Regions from separate parts of the Nonomuraea sp. NPDC048892 genome, predicted to be linked through region 2. Evidence: predicted binding sites of a transcription regulator. Region 2 holds the regulator's gene; each other region holds the start of a gene.
What was found. The regulator HrcA, encoded in region 2, represses chaperone genes, less so after heat shock. The targets are predictions, from matches to a motif close to TTGGCACTCTCNNNNNGAGAGTGCCAA.

Region 1 (4,263 bases), on a different contig from region 2:
CAAGCCCGACACCATCGCCAAGTCACTGGCCATCGGCAACCCGGCCGACGGTCCCTACGTGCTGGACATCGCACGACGCACCGGAGGGGGCGTCGAGGACGTCACGGACGCCGAGATCGTGGCCGCCATCAAGCTGCTCGCCTCGACCGAGGGAGTCTTCGCCGAGACCGCGGGCGGGGTGACCGTCGGCGTGCTGAAGAAGCTGGCCGAGAGCGGCAGGCTCGACCCCGAGGCCGAGACCGTGGTGCTGAACACCGGCGACGGGCTCAAGACGCTCGACGCCATCAGCGACGACGCCGCGCCCACGGCCGTGATCCGGCCCTCCCTCGACGCGTTCCGCGCGACTGTCTGACAACCAGGAAAGGCGACATTTACCATGAGCGTTTCTGTGCGGATTCCCACCATTCTGCGCACGTACACCGGGGGCAACGCCGAAGTGAGTGGCGAAGGCGCGACTCTTCGTGACGTGCTCGCCAAGCTGGACTCCGACTACCCGGGCATCGGCGCGAGAATTCTGGATGAATCGGGCAAGATTCGACGTTTCGTCAACGTTTATGTTGGGGAAGAGGACGTCCGTTTCGCCCAGGGTCTCGACACTCCCGCCCCAGAGGGCACGCAGATCTCCATCATCCCCGCGGTCGCCGGCGGCTGAGTGCCGCGGCATCCCCGATCGTGGAAGGCGCCCCTTGTGGGCGCCTTCTGCTTTTCCAGGGCTAATTCACCGTTGTACGAGCTTCGCTGCGAAGAAATACCTGGTTTGCAGATTGACTCTGTTGCCAAACCCCGTGCCACAGGTATGGTCGAGGGCGATCGTCTGCATGATTTTCAGTTATGTCAGGCGATTACAGGCCTCGCGGAGGAATGGGCGAGATCTGAGAGACCAGTAAGAGGAGTCGGAAGTGGCGCAGGGCACCGTCAAGTGGTTCAACGCGGACAAGGGCTACGGCTTCATCGCGGTAGACGGTGGTAAGGATGTATTCGTCCATTACTCAGCGATCATGATGGACGGGTACCGCTCTCTCGAACAGGGTCAGCGCGTCGAGTTCGAGATCACGCAGGGCCAGAAGGGGCCGCAGGCGGAGTCCGTCCGCACGGTCTGAGGTCACGTCAACTGGTATGCACCGGGCGGGCTCGCACGGCAGCGCAGTCCGTGCGAACCGTCACCTCTCAATCGTCGACTCGCGTGCGGCGAGCTGCTTCGGGCGGCTCGCCGTACTGACTTCTGACCTGGGGAGGAACATCCGGCGCGGGTGCGTTCGCTTGCACTCGGCAGGGTAGAGTGCTAAACAGTTCGTTGGCACTCTGTGCAGCAGAGTGCCAACATCGGATCGAGACGATGGGGTCTGCCGAACGGAGATGCGGGCCCATGCCGTCGCGGGCGTCGGCTCGGTCCACGACAAGCCACCCTGTATCTGGGAGGTCTAGCCTTATGGCAGCCAAGATGATCGCGTTTGACGAGGACGCCCGGCGCGGTCTCGAGCGCGGTATGAACCAGCTCGCCGACGCCGTCAAGGTGACTTTGGGTCCCAAGGGCCGCAACGTCGTGCTGGAGAAGAAGTGGGGCGCTCCCACGATCACCAACGACGGTGTGTCCATCGCCAAGGAGATCGAGCTCGAGGACCCTTGGGAGAAGATCGGCGCCGAGCTGGTCAAGGAAGTCGCCAAGAAGACCGACGACGTCGCGGGTGACGGCACCACCACCGCCACCGTGCTCGCCCAGGCGCTGGTGCGCGAGGGTCTGCGCAATGTCGCCGCCGGCGCCAACCCGATGGCCCTGAAGAAGGGCATCGAGGCGGCCGTCGAGCGCGTCAGCGAGGAGCTCTCCAAGCTGGCCAAGGACGTGGAGACCAAGGAGCAGATCGCCTCCACCGCCTCCATCTCCGCCGCCGACCCCGAGATCGGCTCGCTCATCGCCGAGGCGATGGACAAGGTCGGCAAGGAAGGCGTCATCACCGTCGAGGAGAGCAACACCTTCGGCCTTGAGCTCGAGCTCACCGAGGGCATGCGCTTCGACAAGGGCATGACGTCGATGTACTTCGTGACCGACTCCGACCGCATGGAGGCCGTGCTCGAAGACCCGTACATCCTGATCGTCAACAGCAAGGTCTCGGCCAACAAGGACCTGCTGCCGCTGCTCGACAAGGTCGTGCAGTCCGGCAAGCCGCTGCTGATCATCGCCGAGGACGTCGAGGGCGAGGCCCTGGCCACCCTGGTCGTCAACAAGATCCGAGGCCTGTTCCGCTCGGTCGCGGTCAAGGCCCCGGGCTTCGGTGACCGCCGTAAGGCCATGCTCAACGACATCGCGATCCTGACCGGCGGTCAGGTCGTCGCCGAGGAGGTCGGCCTCAAGCTCGAGACCGCCACCCTCGACCTGCTGGGCCGCGCCCGCAAGGTGGTCGTCACCAAGGACGAGACCACGATCGTCGACGGTGCCGGTGACGCCGAGCAGATCGCGGGCCGGGTCAACGAGATCCGCGCCGAGATCGAGCGCACCGACTCCGACTACGACCGCGAGAAGCTGCAGGAGCGCCTGGCCAAGCTGGCCGGCGGCGTGGCCGTGATCAAGGCCGGCGCCGCGACCGAGGTCGAGCTCAAGGAGCGCAAGCACCGCATCGAGGACGCCGTGCGCAACGCCAAGGCGGCCGTCGAGGAGGGCATCGTCCCCGGTGGTGGCGTGGCCCTGCTGCAGGCCGGCGCCAAGGCGTTCGACAAGCTGGAGCTGACGGGCGACGAGGCCACCGGTGCCGCCATCGTCAAGAAGGCGCTGGAGGAGCCGCTCAAGCAGATCGCGGTCAACGCCGGCCTTGAGGGCGGCGTCGTGGTCGAGCGCGTGCGCAACCTCACCCCGGGTGAGGGCCTCAACGCCGCGACCGGCGAATACGTCAACATGTTCGAGGTGGGCATCCTCGACCCGGCCAAGGTGACGCGCTCCGCGCTGCAGAACGCCGCTTCCATCGCGGCGCTCTTCCTCACCACCGAGGCCGTCATCGCCGAGAAGCCCGAGAAGACCCCCGCTGCGCCGGCCGGCATGCCCGGCGGCGGCGACATGGACTTCTAGGTCTTTTCTCGTCGTAAGAACGAAGAGCGGTCCGGGCTTTTCCGGGCCGCTCTTGTTTTGTTTGACTGCCATTACGTTTCACAATTGCTCGGCTACTCCAAGTGAGGAAGGGTGGTGCCACCACACCACCTGTACAAAGGAGTAAGAGGATGCTTTCCCGCAGCAAGCGCATTTTCGGCGTCGCCGCCCTGGCTCTCGTCGCCGCCACCACCGCCCCGGCCGCCCCGGCCTTCGCCGAGCGGAGCGCCCTGTCGCTGAACGACATCCCCCTGCTGCGTGAGCTGCAGGGGCCGATCTGCCTGCCCAACGCGCAGACCGGGCTCACGGTGCTCGACGCGCTGCTTCCGCAGCTCATGGCCTGCCCGGAGGGCTGGCTGGCCGACTGAGGCCGCCCGGCCCGCGGCCGGATCCGGCCGGCTTCGGCCGCCGGTGGGCGGGCCCGGCTGACACACGAGGTCGCCGGCGGTGACGATCGCCGGCACGAAAAGCGCCCCGCCGCCGTGGCGGGGCGCTTTCATGTGTCTCGCGGTCAGACGCCGTAGAGGGCGACGATATGGCCGCGGGCCAGGGTGTTGGCGGTGATGTTGAAGCCCACCACCGCCGGGCTGGCGTCGCTGTCGACGCCCAGCCGGTCGACCCCGAGCGCGTGGACCGTGAAGACGTAGCGGTGCGGGTCGCCGGGGGGCGGGGCGGCGCCGCCGTACGCCTTCGTGCCGTAGTCGTTGCGCGCGTGCCCGGCGCCCTCGGGCAGGCCCTTGAAGTCGGGAGAGCTGCCCGCGCCCGCGGGCAGCTCCGTCACCGAGGCGGGCAGGTCGAACAGCACCCAGTGCCAGAAGCCGCTGCCGGTGGGGGCGTCGGGGTCGTAGCAGGTGACGGCGTAGCTCCGGGTACCCTCGGGGGCGCCGGACCAGCGCAGGTGGGGAGACTGGTTCCCGCCCGTCATGCCCCAGTCGTTGAAGACGTGGAGGTCGGGGAGCCTCGCGCCGTCCTGGAGGTCGTCACTCTCGACCGTGAGCGCGGGAACCGACGGCAGGTATTCGTGTGGAAGCGGTGCGGGCACGGCATCCTCCTAGGTTGAGAGCTGCTTGCCCAGCCATCCTAGAAGCGGCCGTGCCCGCCGCTCTCACGCCGTCAGCTGCGCCGGGAGCGTCTTGTCGTGCAGGACCGTCAGGGAGGTCACCGCTCGGGTCAGCACGACGTACAGC
Region 2 (4,263 bases):
CGTACACACGGGGACCGTAGCAAATCACCCGCTGACCGCAAGGCGCTTGCGGGCGCCACTCCGGCGTACCAGGACGACGACCGTGCCGGCGACGGCGGCCAGCAGGCCCGCGCCGGGCAGCAGGAACAGCCCCGCCAGCCCACCGGTGACGCCGCCCAGGCTGGACAGGACGTCGCGGCCCACGCCGTAGCGGACGGTGGCCTGCTCCTGGTTGGTGCAGGTGAGCTGGTAGTCGCCCTTGGCCGGCGCGTTGATCACGAGGATCTCCTGCCAGACGGTGTTGTCCCAGGTGACGCTCTGGTTTCCGGGGACCTTGGCGAGCCTGGCCTGACCGGGGCCGCCGGAGATGGCGCAGTCGTAGGAGATACGGGCGTCGCTGGCGACGTAGACGGCCGGTTTGTCGGCCGGATCGACCGACACCGTGATGCTCTCGCCGGGCGCGAACGTCTTCGTCGGCGCCATGTCCGCCACGCTGCTCACCAGGCCGCCGCCGAACAGGGCCACACCCGCCACCACGCACACCAGGAACACGCCCCAGGCGGCGGCGAGCCACCACAGGCTGGGCTTTATGGCTTTGGAGTCGATTCGTGGTGGAAATTGGGCCTGTTGGCCGTATTGTCCGTACTGAGGTGGCGGGCCGAACTGGGTGGGCTCACCGTACTGCGGCTGCTGCCCGTAGGGCGGAGGCTGTCCGTACGGGGGCTGCTGTCCCTGCGGCGGCGGCCCGTAAGGCGGTTGCCCGTACGGTGGCTGTCCGTACGGTGACTGTCCGTAAGGTTGATCGGGGCCAGGGCCGGGCTGCGGCCCGGAAGGCGGCCCGTACTGAGGAGGTTGCGGCTGACCGTGGTGAGGCCCCTGCTCAGACGGGGGGCCGTACGGCGGGGGCTGAGAATCGTCGGTCATGTTCGCCAGTCTGAGGCCTGTCGCTCACACCACGCCAGCAGCAGGATGGGACCCGCTGTTATCGCACCTTGTGGGCGAGAGCCGTACACTTGGCACTCGGGAACACAGAGTGCTAGACACCGCGTTCCTGACAGAGACAGAGGCAGGAGGTGAGCACGTGCTCGACGAACGTAAGCTGGCTGTGCTCAGAGCCATTGTCGAAGACTACGTGTCCACCAACGAACCGGTGGGCTCCAAAGCGCTCGCCGAGCGCCACAACCTGAAGGTCTCCCCCGCGACGGTCAGAAACGACATGGCCGCGCTGGAGGAGGAGGGCTACATCACCCAGCCGCACACCAGCGCGGGCCGCGTGCCGACGGACAAGGGCTACCGCCTGTTCGTCGACCGGCTCTCGCAGGTGAAGCCGCTGTCCGGGGCCGAGCGCAGAGCCATCGAGACGTTCCTGGCCGGCGCGGTCGACCTCGACGACGTGGTCACCCGCACGGTCCGGCTGCTCGCGCAGCTGACCCGGCAGGTCGCGGTCGTGCAATATCCGACGCTGACCCGTTCGACGGTCAGACACGTCGAGCTGGTCCCGCTGAGCGACCGGCGGGTCATGCTCGTGCTGATCACCAACACCGGCCGCGTCGAGCAGCGCGTGGTCGAGCTGCCCGAGGTGGTGGAGGACGCCCGCATCGCGCACCTGCGCGCGGTGCTCAACTCCTGCCTCGACGGCTGCGGCCTGAGCAGCGTGCCCGACCTGGTCGCCGACCTGCCCGAGCGGCTGCCCCTCGAAGACCGGCCCGTGGTGGCCACGGTCCTGTCGGTCCTGCTCGAGACGCTGGTCGAGCGGCACGACGAGAAGATCGTGTTCGCCGGCGCGGCCAACCTCGCCGGCGCCGACTTCACCACCGGCCTGCGTGACGTGCTGGAGGCGCTGGAGGAGCAGGTGGTCCTCATGCGGCTGCTCGGCGAGACAACCTCAGACACCCCGTCCGCGCTCACCGTGCGCATCGGCGCGGAAAACCCCTACCTGCGGGGGACATCCATCGTCGCGACCGGATACGGTTCTGGCGACAACCAACTGGCCCGGCTCGGCGTACTCGGGCCGACCAGGATGGACTATCCCGTGACGATGGGCGCCGTACGCGCGGTGGCACGCTACGTCAGCCAGATCCTGGCTGCATCATAAGAGGTCGATAAGTGGCAAACAGCGACTACTACGCCACCCTCGGGGTGCGCCGTGACGCGAGTCAGGACGAGATCAAGAAGGCTTACCGCCGTCTCGCCCGTGAGCTGCACCCCGACGTGAACCCCGATCCTGAGACCCAGGAGCGGTTCAAGGAGATCACGCAGGCCTACGAGGTGCTCTCCGACCCCAACAAGCGCCAGATGTACGACCTGGGTGGCGACCCCTTCGGCGGTGCGGGAGCGGGCGCGGGCGCCGCGGGCGGGTTCGGCGCGGGCTTCCCGTTCAGCGACATCATGGACGCCTTCTTCGGCACGGCCGCCGGCGCCCGCGGGCCGCGCTCACGCGCCCGCAGAGGTCGCAACGCCACCATCAGGGTGGAGCTCGACCTGCGCGAGACGGCGTTCGGCACCACCCGCGAGCTGGCCGTCGACACGGCCGTGCTGTGCGAGGTGTGCCACGGCGCCGGCGCGGCGGCGGGCACCCACCCCGACACCTGCGACATGTGCAACGGGCGCGGTGAGATCTCCCAGGTCACCCGCTCCTTCCTGGGCCAGGTCATGACCTCGCGGCCGTGCCCCCAGTGCGGTGGCTTCGGGACGATCATCCGCCATCCCTGCCAGGAGTGCTCCGGCGACGGCCGGGTGCGCACCCGCCGTACGATCAAGGTCCGCATCCCCGCCGGCGTCGAGGACGGCACCCACATCCAGCTCGCCGGCGAGGGTGAGGTCGGTCCAGGCGGCGGCCCGCCGGGAGACCTCTTCCTGGAGATCGTCGAACGGGCCCACGAGATCTTCGAACGGCGCGGCGACGACCTCCACTGCACCGTGCAGATCCCGATGACGGCCGCCGCGCTCGGCACCGTGCTGGCGGTGGAGACGCTCGACGGCTCCGAGGAGATCGACGTCCGCCCCGGCACCCAGTCCGGCCAGGTCATCACCATGTACGGCCGCGGCGTGCAGCGGCTCAACGAGTCCGGCAGGGGCGACCTGCTCATCCACGTCAACGTCGAGACGCCGACCCGCCTCGACACCGCCCAGGAAGAACTGCTCCGCGAGCTGTCCAGGCAGCGGGGTGAGGAGCGCCCGCCTGGCAAGTTCGCACCGGGTCAGCAGGGTTTTTTCTCCCGCCTGCGTGACGCGTTCAACGGCCGGTGACGGCGCCCGTCTTCCTGGCCGACGCGCTCGACGGCCCCGAGCTGACGCTCGACGGGCCCGAGGGGCGGCACGCAGCCTCCGTACGACGGCTGCGCGCCGGTGAGCGGGTCGATCTGACCGACGGCGCCGGCACGGTGGCCGAGTGCGTCGTACGCGAGACCCTGAAGGACGCGCTCAGGCTCGACGTGCTGCGCCGCTACCAGGTCGAGGCGCCAGGGCCCCGGCTCGTCGTCGTCCAGGGGCTGCCCAAGGGCGACAGGGGCGAGCTGGCGGTCGAGATGATGACCGAGGCCGGCGTGGACGTGATCGTCCCGTGGTCGGCCGCGCGCAGCATCACGCAGTGGAAGGGCGACAAGGTCGCCAAGGCGCTGGGCCGGTGGCGTGCCACGGCCCGCGAGGCGGGCAAGCAGGCCCGCCGCTTCCACCTGCCCGAGGTGACGGACCTCGCCACCACGGCCCAGGTCGAACAGCTGCTCGCCGGCGCGGCCCTGGGCCTGGTGCTGCACGAGGAGGCGGCAGGGCCGCTGTCGAAGGTTCCGCTGCCGGCGAGCGGCGACATCGTGATGGTCGTGGGTCCTGAGGGCGGCGTCTCGGAGGACGAGCTCGCCCGGTTCGGGGCGGCCGGGGCGGCGCCGGTGCTGCTGGGGCCGACGGTTCTGCGTACGTCCACGGCGGGGGTCGCGGCGGCGGCCGTGCTGCTCAGCCGTACCGGACGCTGGTGAGACCGCGCGAACCGCGCAGGCCGTGCGAGCGTGCCCGCGACGCTGCGGGCGGGGCATGGGGGTGTGACCGCGACGTTGCGGTCGTGAAGACGTGCGGGTGGTTCGGCCGGCTCAGCCGGGTCAGGGCACCGTGGCGTCGGAGGTGTCCTGGAGCGGGCTGGCCAGCTCCGCGGGTGTCTCCATCGCGTCGTCTGACGGCGGGCACTCCTCGGGCGGGCAGGCCGTGGGCGGCGCGCTCGTCTCCTCCGACGTCGGCGTCGGAGTGGGCGTCGGTGACAGCGTAGGACAGTCGGCGGGCGGCTCGGCCTGCTCG
Region 3 (4,263 bases), on a different contig from region 2:
TGTCGACGGCCACGTACGCGGTGAAGCGGCAGAGCACGCCGTACTCGAGCGACGTGCGCACGATCGTGTCCTCCAGACCGTGCTCGCCCATGGCGTAACGGTCCTCCAGCTCCCGCAGGTGGGCGCGGGCCCAGACGGCGCGGACGGCCGGGTTGTCCACCGTCACGCCCTCGGCCCGCTCCTCCCACGGCGCGCCCGACGCCATCCCGCGTACGGTGACCGACGAGCCCTCGCGGTAGCGCCCGTACGCGCGCAGCGGCACCCCGGGGAAGATCGACCCGAGATGGGTGACCGTGCCGGGCTCGACGTCGAGCTCCTTGATCTCCAGGTCGGTGACCAGCGGCGCGCCGATCCTGCGGTGGATGTGCTCCATGGCCGCGTCGAGCCGGTCCTCCGACTCGACCAGCTCGCACCGGCCCGCGCCGAGCCCGGCCAGCCGGCCGAGGAACCCGGCGTTCACGGCCCTGTCGATGCCGACCGTGTGCACGCGCATGGCCGACAGCGCGCCGCCCGCCTGCTCCAGGATCTGGTCCTCGTTGCCCACCTGGCCGTCGGTGACCAGCACCACGACGCGTTCGCGCCCGCTCTCGCCGTCCAGCAGGGCGATGGCCTGACGCAGCGGCTCCAGCAGCTCGGTGCCGCCGCGCGCGTCCACCCGGGACAGGTGCTCGACCGCGCGGTAGCGGTTGCGGTCGGACGCCTGCGCCATCCCCTCGAACGCCTGCTCCACCACGGAGTCGAAGGTCAGCACCGCGAACCGGTCCTGCGGCGTCAGCGTGTCGACGATGCGCGCGGCGGCCCGCCGGGCGCACACCATCTTCCAGCCGCCCATGCTGCCGGACCGGTCGAGCAGCAGCACCAGGTCGCGTGGGGTGCGCGGAGCCTCCAGCGGCGGCGGGAGCACGGTGAGCGCGAACGTGCCCCGGCCGTCGAGCTGCAACGCCGTGGAGGCGTCGAACGACAGCCGCAGCACGAAGTCACGGTCGAGCCGCTCACCGGGACGCACGCGTACGGTACGGGTCGCCTGATCGGGCCCGCCGGTCTCCTCCTCCACGACGTGCAGGCTGGAGGCCAGCTCGCGCAGCTCCAGACCGGCGGCGTCCACGCGCGCGGTCAGCGACAGCCGCACCGGGTCGGGGAAGCCGGGCAGCAGCACGGGAGGGCTGATCCTGGAGGCGTCGGGGACCGCGCCGGTGTCGGGCGCCGTGCCGTCACCGGCCGGCGGCCCGTCGATCGGCCTGCCGGGGATGTAGCGCGGCGCCACGACCAGCGGGAACCTGAACGTGGCCGCGCCGTCCTCGTACGGCAGCGGCTGGCTCATCGACAGCGTGACCCTGACGCGCTCGCCGGGCAGGATGTTGCCCACCCTGATCGTGAACACGTCGGGCCGCTCCTCCTCGGCGATGGCCGCCCGCCTGCCCTCGCGCAGCGCCTGGTCGTAGTCGGCCCTGGCCTGGCCACGCTCCTTGAGCACGCCCTCGACCACCCGGTCGTCGGCCTCCATCCGGAACGCGGTGACGGCCGCGCGGTCGGGCAGCGGGAAGACGTACGTGGCCTCCAAGGTGACGTCGAACGGGTTCCTGAACCCCTGCGTGACCTCGACCCCGGCGATGAGTCCCGAGATGTCCGCGGCCACGTCCACGCTCTCCAGCGGCAGGTTGCCACGCTCGGTCAGCAGCGCGCCGAACCCGGCGTCCGGCACCGGCAGGCACCGCGCGGGCTCCAGCGAAGTGATCTTCATATCAGCTCCCTCTCTTCGAGCACCGCGAGCAGCGGTCCCGCCGCCGCCAGCACCGCCTGAACGTCCTCCTCCGACGGGACCCGCCCCGCGTCCAGCACGAGCCGCACCCCGTCACCCAGCCTGACCCCCGTAACCACCCCACCACCGGCTCTGCCCCGCCGCCGCGCCGCTGCCGCCTTCCCGTCCGACGCGCCCGCAGCCTTTGCCGCACCGGCAGCCTTTGGCGCGTCCGGCCCGCTAGCCGTGTCCGGCCGCTCGGCCCAGAACCGCCCGCGCGTCGCCCGCCTACCGCCTTCGCCGTCGGCCGGGCCTCCTTCCACGGGCCCGTCCTCAAGGGATGCGCCACCCAGGGATGCGCCACCCAGGGATGCGCCACCCAGGGATGCGCCGTCCTGGAGGACGCCGTCCGGGGAGGCGCTGCCCAAGGGCGTGCCACCCGGGGAGGCGCTGTCCGAGGATGCGCCGTCCTGCGGGGCGCTGTCCAGGGGTGCGTAGCCCGGGGGTGCGTTGCCCGGGGCGGTGCCATCAGAGGACGTGCCGTCCAGGGATGCGCTGTCCGAGGGCGCGCTGCCGGGGGAGGCGTTGTCTGGGGAGGCGTTGTCTCGGAGGGTGCTGTCGAGGCGGTGGGCGGCGGCGTGGTGGGTGTTGCTGTCGGGGAGGGCGCCGGGCATGGGGGCCGGAGTGGGGCCGAGGTGGGCCGCTGACTCCAGCATGTGGTCCGTTGCCCCCGCCAGGGCCACCTGGATCTCGGCGATCGACCGGCCGGCTGCCTGTAGCCGTTTCACCGCCACCAACTGGAGCAGGTGCCGTCGCCCGTAGCGGGCGATCCGGCCGCGTCGGGTCAGGGGCGGGTCGACCAGGCCGATGGTCGTGTACCACCTGATCAGCCGCTCCCCGGGCACGTCGCGGACCCGGCCGTTGGCAGGAGGCGGCGCGCTGTCGCGCAGGGCGCGCGCCGCGTGCTCGGCCAGCTCGCCGATCGTCCAGGTGTCGCTCATACGACCACACTGACACTGTCACTATTACACTGTCAACTAGCAGAATGTGGGAAGAACCACCCCCTGAAGGAGGTTGATCCAGGTGTAAAGCTCACCCCTCGGGGAGGAGAAACAGCATGGCTACGATCACCGGCCCACTTTCGGGCGATGCAAAGAACACCGTCGCGGAAGCCCTTCAAGGCGCCCTGGTGGATCTGATCGATCTGTCCCTGGTCGCCAAGCAGGCGCACTGGAACCTCGTCGGTTCCCACTTCCGCGCACTCCACCTTCAGCTCGACGAGGTCACCCAGCTGGCCAGAACCCACATGGACACCATCGCCGAACGCGCCGTCGCCCTCGGGATCAGCCCGGACGGCCGCTCCGCCACGGTCTCCCGTTCCACGAAGCTGCCTCAGCCGGAGAGCGGCTGGATCGAGGACGGCAAGGTGGCGGCGACGATGACGGACATCCTGGACGGCATCAGCAAGCGCATGTACGAGCGCATCCGGGCCACCGAGGAGGCCGATCCGGTCAGCCAGGATCTGCTGATCGCGGTGACGCAGGAACTGGACAAGCAGCACTGGATGTTCCAGGCCCAGCGCTGATACGGGGTTGCAGGCCCAGCTCTGATGCGGGGCGGAGAGCCCGGGCTCGCGAGCCCGGGCTTTCGCAGGTCCGGCAGCCGCAGGCCTGTGCTGGGTTTCGGGTGTCCGGCCGTCGGAGGTCGGTGCTGGGTTTCGCATGCCGGGGCGGGCTTCGGGGTTTGCGCAGAGTTTGAACTCGCGAGTCCCTGCCATTCATGTCGGTGCGGTCGACTAGCGTGGCACCTAGAGGGAGGCCCAACGATGTCCCGCAAGACTCTCCTCCGCACGGGCCCGCTCTTGGCGGGCGGCATCAGCCCGTACGGACCGCTCGGCCTGACCGGACCCGGCGGCCTCGCGCTGCCCCCGGGGTTCACCGGCAGGGTCGTGGCCCGCTCGGGCGACAAGGTCGCCGGCCTGACGTGGCACGCGGCGCCCGACGGCGGCGCCTGTTTCCCCGACGGAGCCGGCTGGATCTACGTGTCCAACTCCGAGTTGCCCCTGCTCGGCGGCGCCTCCGCGCTGCGCTTCCGCGCCGACGGCAGTGTCGCCGACGCCTACCGCATCCTGTCGGGCACCGATCTCAACTGCGCGGGCGGCGCGACGCCGTGGCACACCTGGCTGTCGTGCGAGCTCGGCCACCGGGGCCGTGTGTTCGAATGCGACCCCTACGGCGCGCGGGCCGCGCGTCCCCGCCTGTCCATGGGCCGCTTCAAGCACGAGGCCGCCGCCTGCGACCCAGAGCGGCGCGTCATCTACATGACCGAGGACGAGCCCGACGGCTGCTTCTACCGGTTCCGGCCGGGTGACTGGGGTGACCTGACCGAGGGCACGCTGGAGGTCCTGTGCGGCTCCGGCCGCTGGCAGGCGGTGCCGTCGCCGGCGGCCCTGCTCAAGGAGGCCCGCCACCAGGTCGACGACGCCCGCCACTTCGACGGCGGCGACGGCTGCCACTACGCGGGCG
Region 4 (4,263 bases), on a different contig from region 2:
CCCCCGGACGGGTGCGGGCCGTGAAACGGTCGGACGTGAGGTCAGTGGCCGTGGCCGTGACCGTGGCCCTGGCCGGCGGCCGGGGCCTCCTCCTCGGGCTTGTCCACGACGAGCGCCTCGGTGGTGAGCAGCATGCCCGCGATCGACGCCGCGTTCTGCACGGCCGAACGCGTGACCTTGACCGGGTCGATGACACCCTGGTCGAGCAGGTTGCCGTATTCGCCGGTGGCGGCGTTGAAGCCCTCGCCGGCCTTCAGCTCGGCCACCTTGTGCGTCACCACGTAACCCTCGAGACCGGCGTTCTCGGCGATCCAGCGGGCGGGCTCCACCAGGGCGCGGCGCACGACGCCGACACCGGTGGCCTCGTCGCCCGTCAGGCCGAGGTCGTCGAGTTCCTTGGAGACGTGGATGAGCGCGGAGCCACCGCCGGAGACGATGCCCTCCTCGATCGCGGCGCGGGTCGCGGAGATCGCGTCCTCGAGGCGGTGCTTCTTCTCCTTCAGCTCCACCTCGGTGGCGGCGCCGACGCGCAGCACGCACACACCGCCGGCGAGCTTGGCCAGGCGCTCCTGCAGCTTCTCGCGGTCCCAGTCGGAGTCGGACTGCTCGATGGCAATCTTGATCTCCTTGACGCGGTCCTCGATGGCCTGCGCGTCACCGGCGCCGTCGACGATGGTCGTGGCGTCCTTGGTGACGACGACGCGGCGGGCCGTGCCGAGCACCTCGAGACCGACGTGCTCCAGCTTGAGGCCGACCTCTTCGCTGACGACCTGGCCGCCGGTGAGGATGGCCATGTCCTGCAGCATCGCCTTGCGGCGGTCACCGAAGCCCGGGGCCTTGACGGCCACGGAGGTGAAGGTGCCGCGGATCTTGTTGGTGACCAGGACGGCCAGGGCTTCGCCCTCGACGTCCTCGGCGACCACGAGCAGCGGCTTCTTGGTCTGGGCGATCTTCTCCAGCAGCGGCAGGAAGTCCGCGATGGAGGCGATCTTGCCCTGGGTGAGCAGGATGTAGGCGTCTTCGAGGACGGCTTCCATCCGCTCGGGGTCGGTCACCATGTAGGCCGACAGGTAGCCCTTGTCGAACTGCATGCCCTCGGTGAACTCGAGCTCCATGCCCATGGCGTTGGACTCTTCGACGGTGAGGACACCGTCCTTGCCCACCTTGTCGAACGCCTCGGCGATCAGCTCGCCGATCTTGGCGTCCTGCGCGGAGATCGTCGCGACATTGGCGATCTCCTTCTTGTCGCCGACCTCACGGGCGCTGGCGAGCAGCTTGTCGCTGATCTCCTTGGCGGCCTTGTCGATGCCGCGCTTGAGCGACAGCGGCGAGGCGCCGGCGGCCACGTTGCGCAGGCCCTCGCGGACCATGGCCTGGGCCAGGACGGTCGCGGTGGTGGTGCCGTCGCCCGCGATGTCGTTGGTCTTGGTGGCCACTTCCTTGGCGAGCTGGGCGCCGAGGTTTTCGTAGCGCTCCTCCAGCTCGATCTCACGAGCGATGGTCACACCGTCGTTCGTGATCGTCGGCGCACCGAACTTCTTGTCGATGACGACGTTGCGGCCACGCGGGCCGAGGGTTACCTTCACGGCGTCCGCGAGGGCGTTCACACCGCGCTCGAGCGCACGGCGGGCGTCCTCGTTGAACTCCAGGATCTTCGCCATAACTGAAAGTCCTCTCCTAGCGTCGAAAGCCCCGGCCGCCCTCAAGAGCGCCCGGGGCTCGACACATCCGGCTACTTCTCGATGATCGCGAGAACATCGCGGGCGGAGAGCACGAGGTACTCCTCGCCGCCGTACTTGACCTCGGTGCCGCCGTACTTGCTGTAGAGGACGATGTCGCCCTCGGAGACGTCGAGCGGAATCCGCTTGTCGCCGTCCTCGTCCCAGTTGCCCGGGCCCACCGCGAGGACCTTGCCCTCCTGCGGCTTCTCCTTGGCGGTGTCAGGGATGACCAGGCCGGAAGCGGTGGTCTGCTCGGCCTCAAGCGGCTGAACCACAATGCGGTCGCCGAGCGGCTTAACGGGAACCTTGGTGGCGGTCGTCACGATCGGACCTCCCCTTCAGATTTGAATGATCAGAAGAGGCGACCAGCGGGGCCTGCCGTCGCGGGTGTCAGACCTGCCTCGTCGCACGTTGGCACTCTCAAGGGGAGAGTGCCAACACGAAACATATGCAAGAGGGGCTTGACAGTCAACACGAACGCGTCTGCTCTGAGCGATCAGGCGTCAAAGCCCGGGCCTCGCCAAGGCCGCTACGTGGACAAATACTCCCATCTCCCCCCGTCTGCGGGACGATCCGGGTACGCCGTGGCGCTAACGTCGGACGACGTGGACCTCGACGCCTTCACCGAGCTGCTGACCCCGCGCGGCCAGGAGGCCCTGGCGCGGGCCGGTGAGCTCGCCGGCGCCGATCCGGTCGCCGCCGCCACCGCGCTGCGCAGGACGTACGACGCCGCCCTCACCTCCGCCGCGCTCACCCAGGCGGGGCTCAGGGAACGGGCGAAGGCCAAGTTCGGCGAGGACGCGGCGGTGATGTATTTCACGCCGCACGGCCTGGAGCAGTCCACCAGGGCTGAGGTCGCCGAGCACCGCGCCCGCCGCCTGCCGGCGATGGCCGGACACACATTCGAAGCGCCGACCGGGCCGGAGCCTGGATCGGCGACCGCACCGGCGGCCGGGAAGGCGCTCCAAGTCGTGGACGCCTGTTGCGGCATCGGCGGTGACCTGCTCGCGCTGGCCCGCGCCGGCTGCGCCGTGACCGCCGTGGACACCGACCCGCTGACCGTCGCCGTGGCCGCGGCCAACGCCCGCGCGCTCGGCGTGGACGACCGGGTGACGGTACGCGTGGGCGACGCGGCGCAGATCAGGCCGGAGGAGTACGACGTGCTGTTCGCCGATCCGGCCAGGCGGACCGGCAGGGGCAGGACGTTCGACCCCATGGCCTACTCCCCGCCGTGGCCCGTGGTGCTCGACCTGATCTCCCGCGCTGGCCTGGCCTGCGTCAAGGTCGCGCCCGGCATCCCGTACGAGTTCATCCCCGAAGGCGCGCAGACGGAGTGGGTCTCGTACAAGGGCGAGGTCAAGGAAGCCACGATCTGGACCGGCCAGGGCGGCGGCCGGCGCGCCACGCTGCTGCCCGGCGGCCACTCCCTCACGGCCGCCGGCGTCACCGCCACCCCCGCGCCGGTCGGCCCCGCCGGCCGGTACGTGTACGAGCCGGACGGCGCCGCCGTCCGCGCCCATCTCGTCGCCGAAGTGGCCGAGCTGGTCGGCGGCAGGCTGCTCGACCCGCTGATCGCCTACATCACCGCGGACGACCCGGTGGACACCCCATGGGCCACCAGATACGAAATAGAGGACATTCTCCCGTTCTCTCTGAAAAAACTCCGCGCGCTTCTCCGCGAGCGACAAATCGGCAATGCCACCATCAAAAAGCGGGGCTCCGCGGTCGACATCGAACGCCTCCGCGCCGACCTGCGCCTCAAAGGCGACAACTCGGCCGTCGTCATCTTGACCCGCATTCTCGACAAACCATCGGTTCTTCTCTGCAAACCCCTCTCACCTGCCTGAACCTCCAAACTCGGTCATCCGCGCGTTAACGGCGATCTTTCACTTCGGCCCTGACGGACCATGATCGAAAGGCTAAGGTTGGCGGGCGGGAGTTCTCCCCCTTAATGCGGTCACCCGCGTTCTCGCTCTTTCAGATGAACCGGACCAACCCCACCGCTGCGCGGCAGACCGTCGGCGAGCGAAGGAGCTTTCGGTGGACCATTCCAACCACACCACCCTGCTTCAGACGGGCGCGCATGACGCCGTACCCAAGAGGATGCGCGACCTGCTCGCGCGTGCCGCCCAGGACCACGTCTACGAGCAGCGCACGCAGGGCGCCGTGCTCGACGAGATCCGCCAGCGGCTCGAAGGCATGGAGTGGCTGCTGCGCGAGGTGCGCGAGCGCGAGCTGGGCGGGCTCAGCGGCACGCTGGAGTCGGTGAGCGGGCGGCTGGACGAGATCTCCGCCAAGCCGCCGATGTGGGCGGAGGGCCTGGCGCAGCACGTCGAGGCCGTACGCGACCACGTGGACGCCGTGGGCGCCAGGGTGGGCGAGGTGGACGCGAGGGTCGGCGACGTGGACGCCAGGGTGGCCCCCGTCTCCGAGTTGCCCAGCCTGTGGGCCGACCTCGGCACCGTGGGCGAGAGCGTGGACGAAGCCCTCGGCAAGCTGCAGTCGGTGCTCGACACCACCGACGGCATCACCAAGGGCATGT

Region 1: groL (chaperonin GroEL) is a predicted target of HrcA. The motif match lies at 1,295-1,321, and genes of this name have one in related genera.
Region 3: AB0C28_RS25570 (DNA starvation/stationary phase protection protein) is a predicted target of HrcA. The motif match lies at 2,749-2,775, and genes of this name have one in related genera.
Region 4: groES (co-chaperone GroES) is a predicted target of HrcA. The motif match lies at 2,133-2,159, and genes of this name have one in related genera.

What each region holds. Positions count from the first base shown of each region.
Region 1 is NZ_JBEZFZ010000015.1:41,212-45,474, forward strand. Features, by position in the region: gene thrC (threonine synthase) at 1-352, shown strand, start outside; gene AB0C28_RS36800 (MoaD/ThiS family protein) at 377-652, shown strand; gene AB0C28_RS36805 (cold-shock protein) at 900-1,100, shown strand; gene groL (chaperonin GroEL) at 1,430-3,058, shown strand; gene AB0C28_RS36815 (hypothetical protein) at 3,208-3,444, shown strand; gene AB0C28_RS36820 (YbhB/YbcL family Raf kinase inhibitor-like protein) at 3,588-4,118, opposite strand; gene AB0C28_RS36825 (AAA family ATPase) at 4,182-4,263, opposite strand, start outside.
Region 2 is NZ_JBEZFZ010000004.1:371,873-376,135, forward strand. Features, by position in the region: gene AB0C28_RS15445 (DUF3097 domain-containing protein) at 1-7, opposite strand, end outside; gene AB0C28_RS15450 (hypothetical protein) at 25-513, opposite strand; gene AB0C28_RS15455 (hypothetical protein) at 607-765, shown strand; gene hrcA (heat-inducible transcriptional repressor HrcA) at 1,061-2,074, shown strand; gene dnaJ (molecular chaperone DnaJ) at 2,086-3,228, shown strand; gene AB0C28_RS15470 (16S rRNA (uracil(1498)-N(3))-methyltransferase) at 3,225-3,950, shown strand; gene AB0C28_RS15475 (hypothetical protein) at 4,071-4,263, opposite strand, start outside.
Region 3 is NZ_JBEZFZ010000007.1:323,319-327,581, forward strand. Features, by position in the region: gene AB0C28_RS25560 (VIT domain-containing protein) at 1-1,741, opposite strand, end outside; gene AB0C28_RS25565 (MerR family transcriptional regulator) at 1,738-2,739, opposite strand; gene AB0C28_RS25570 (DNA starvation/stationary phase protection protein) at 2,856-3,323, shown strand; gene AB0C28_RS25575 (alkaline phosphatase PhoX) at 3,564-4,263, shown strand, end outside.
Region 4 is NZ_JBEZFZ010000024.1:106,648-110,910, reverse strand. Features, by position in the region: gene groL (chaperonin GroEL) at 42-1,661, opposite strand; gene groES (co-chaperone GroES) at 1,733-2,047, opposite strand; gene AB0C28_RS44705 (class I SAM-dependent methyltransferase) at 2,327-3,568, shown strand; gene AB0C28_RS44700 (hypothetical protein) at 3,762-4,263, shown strand, end outside.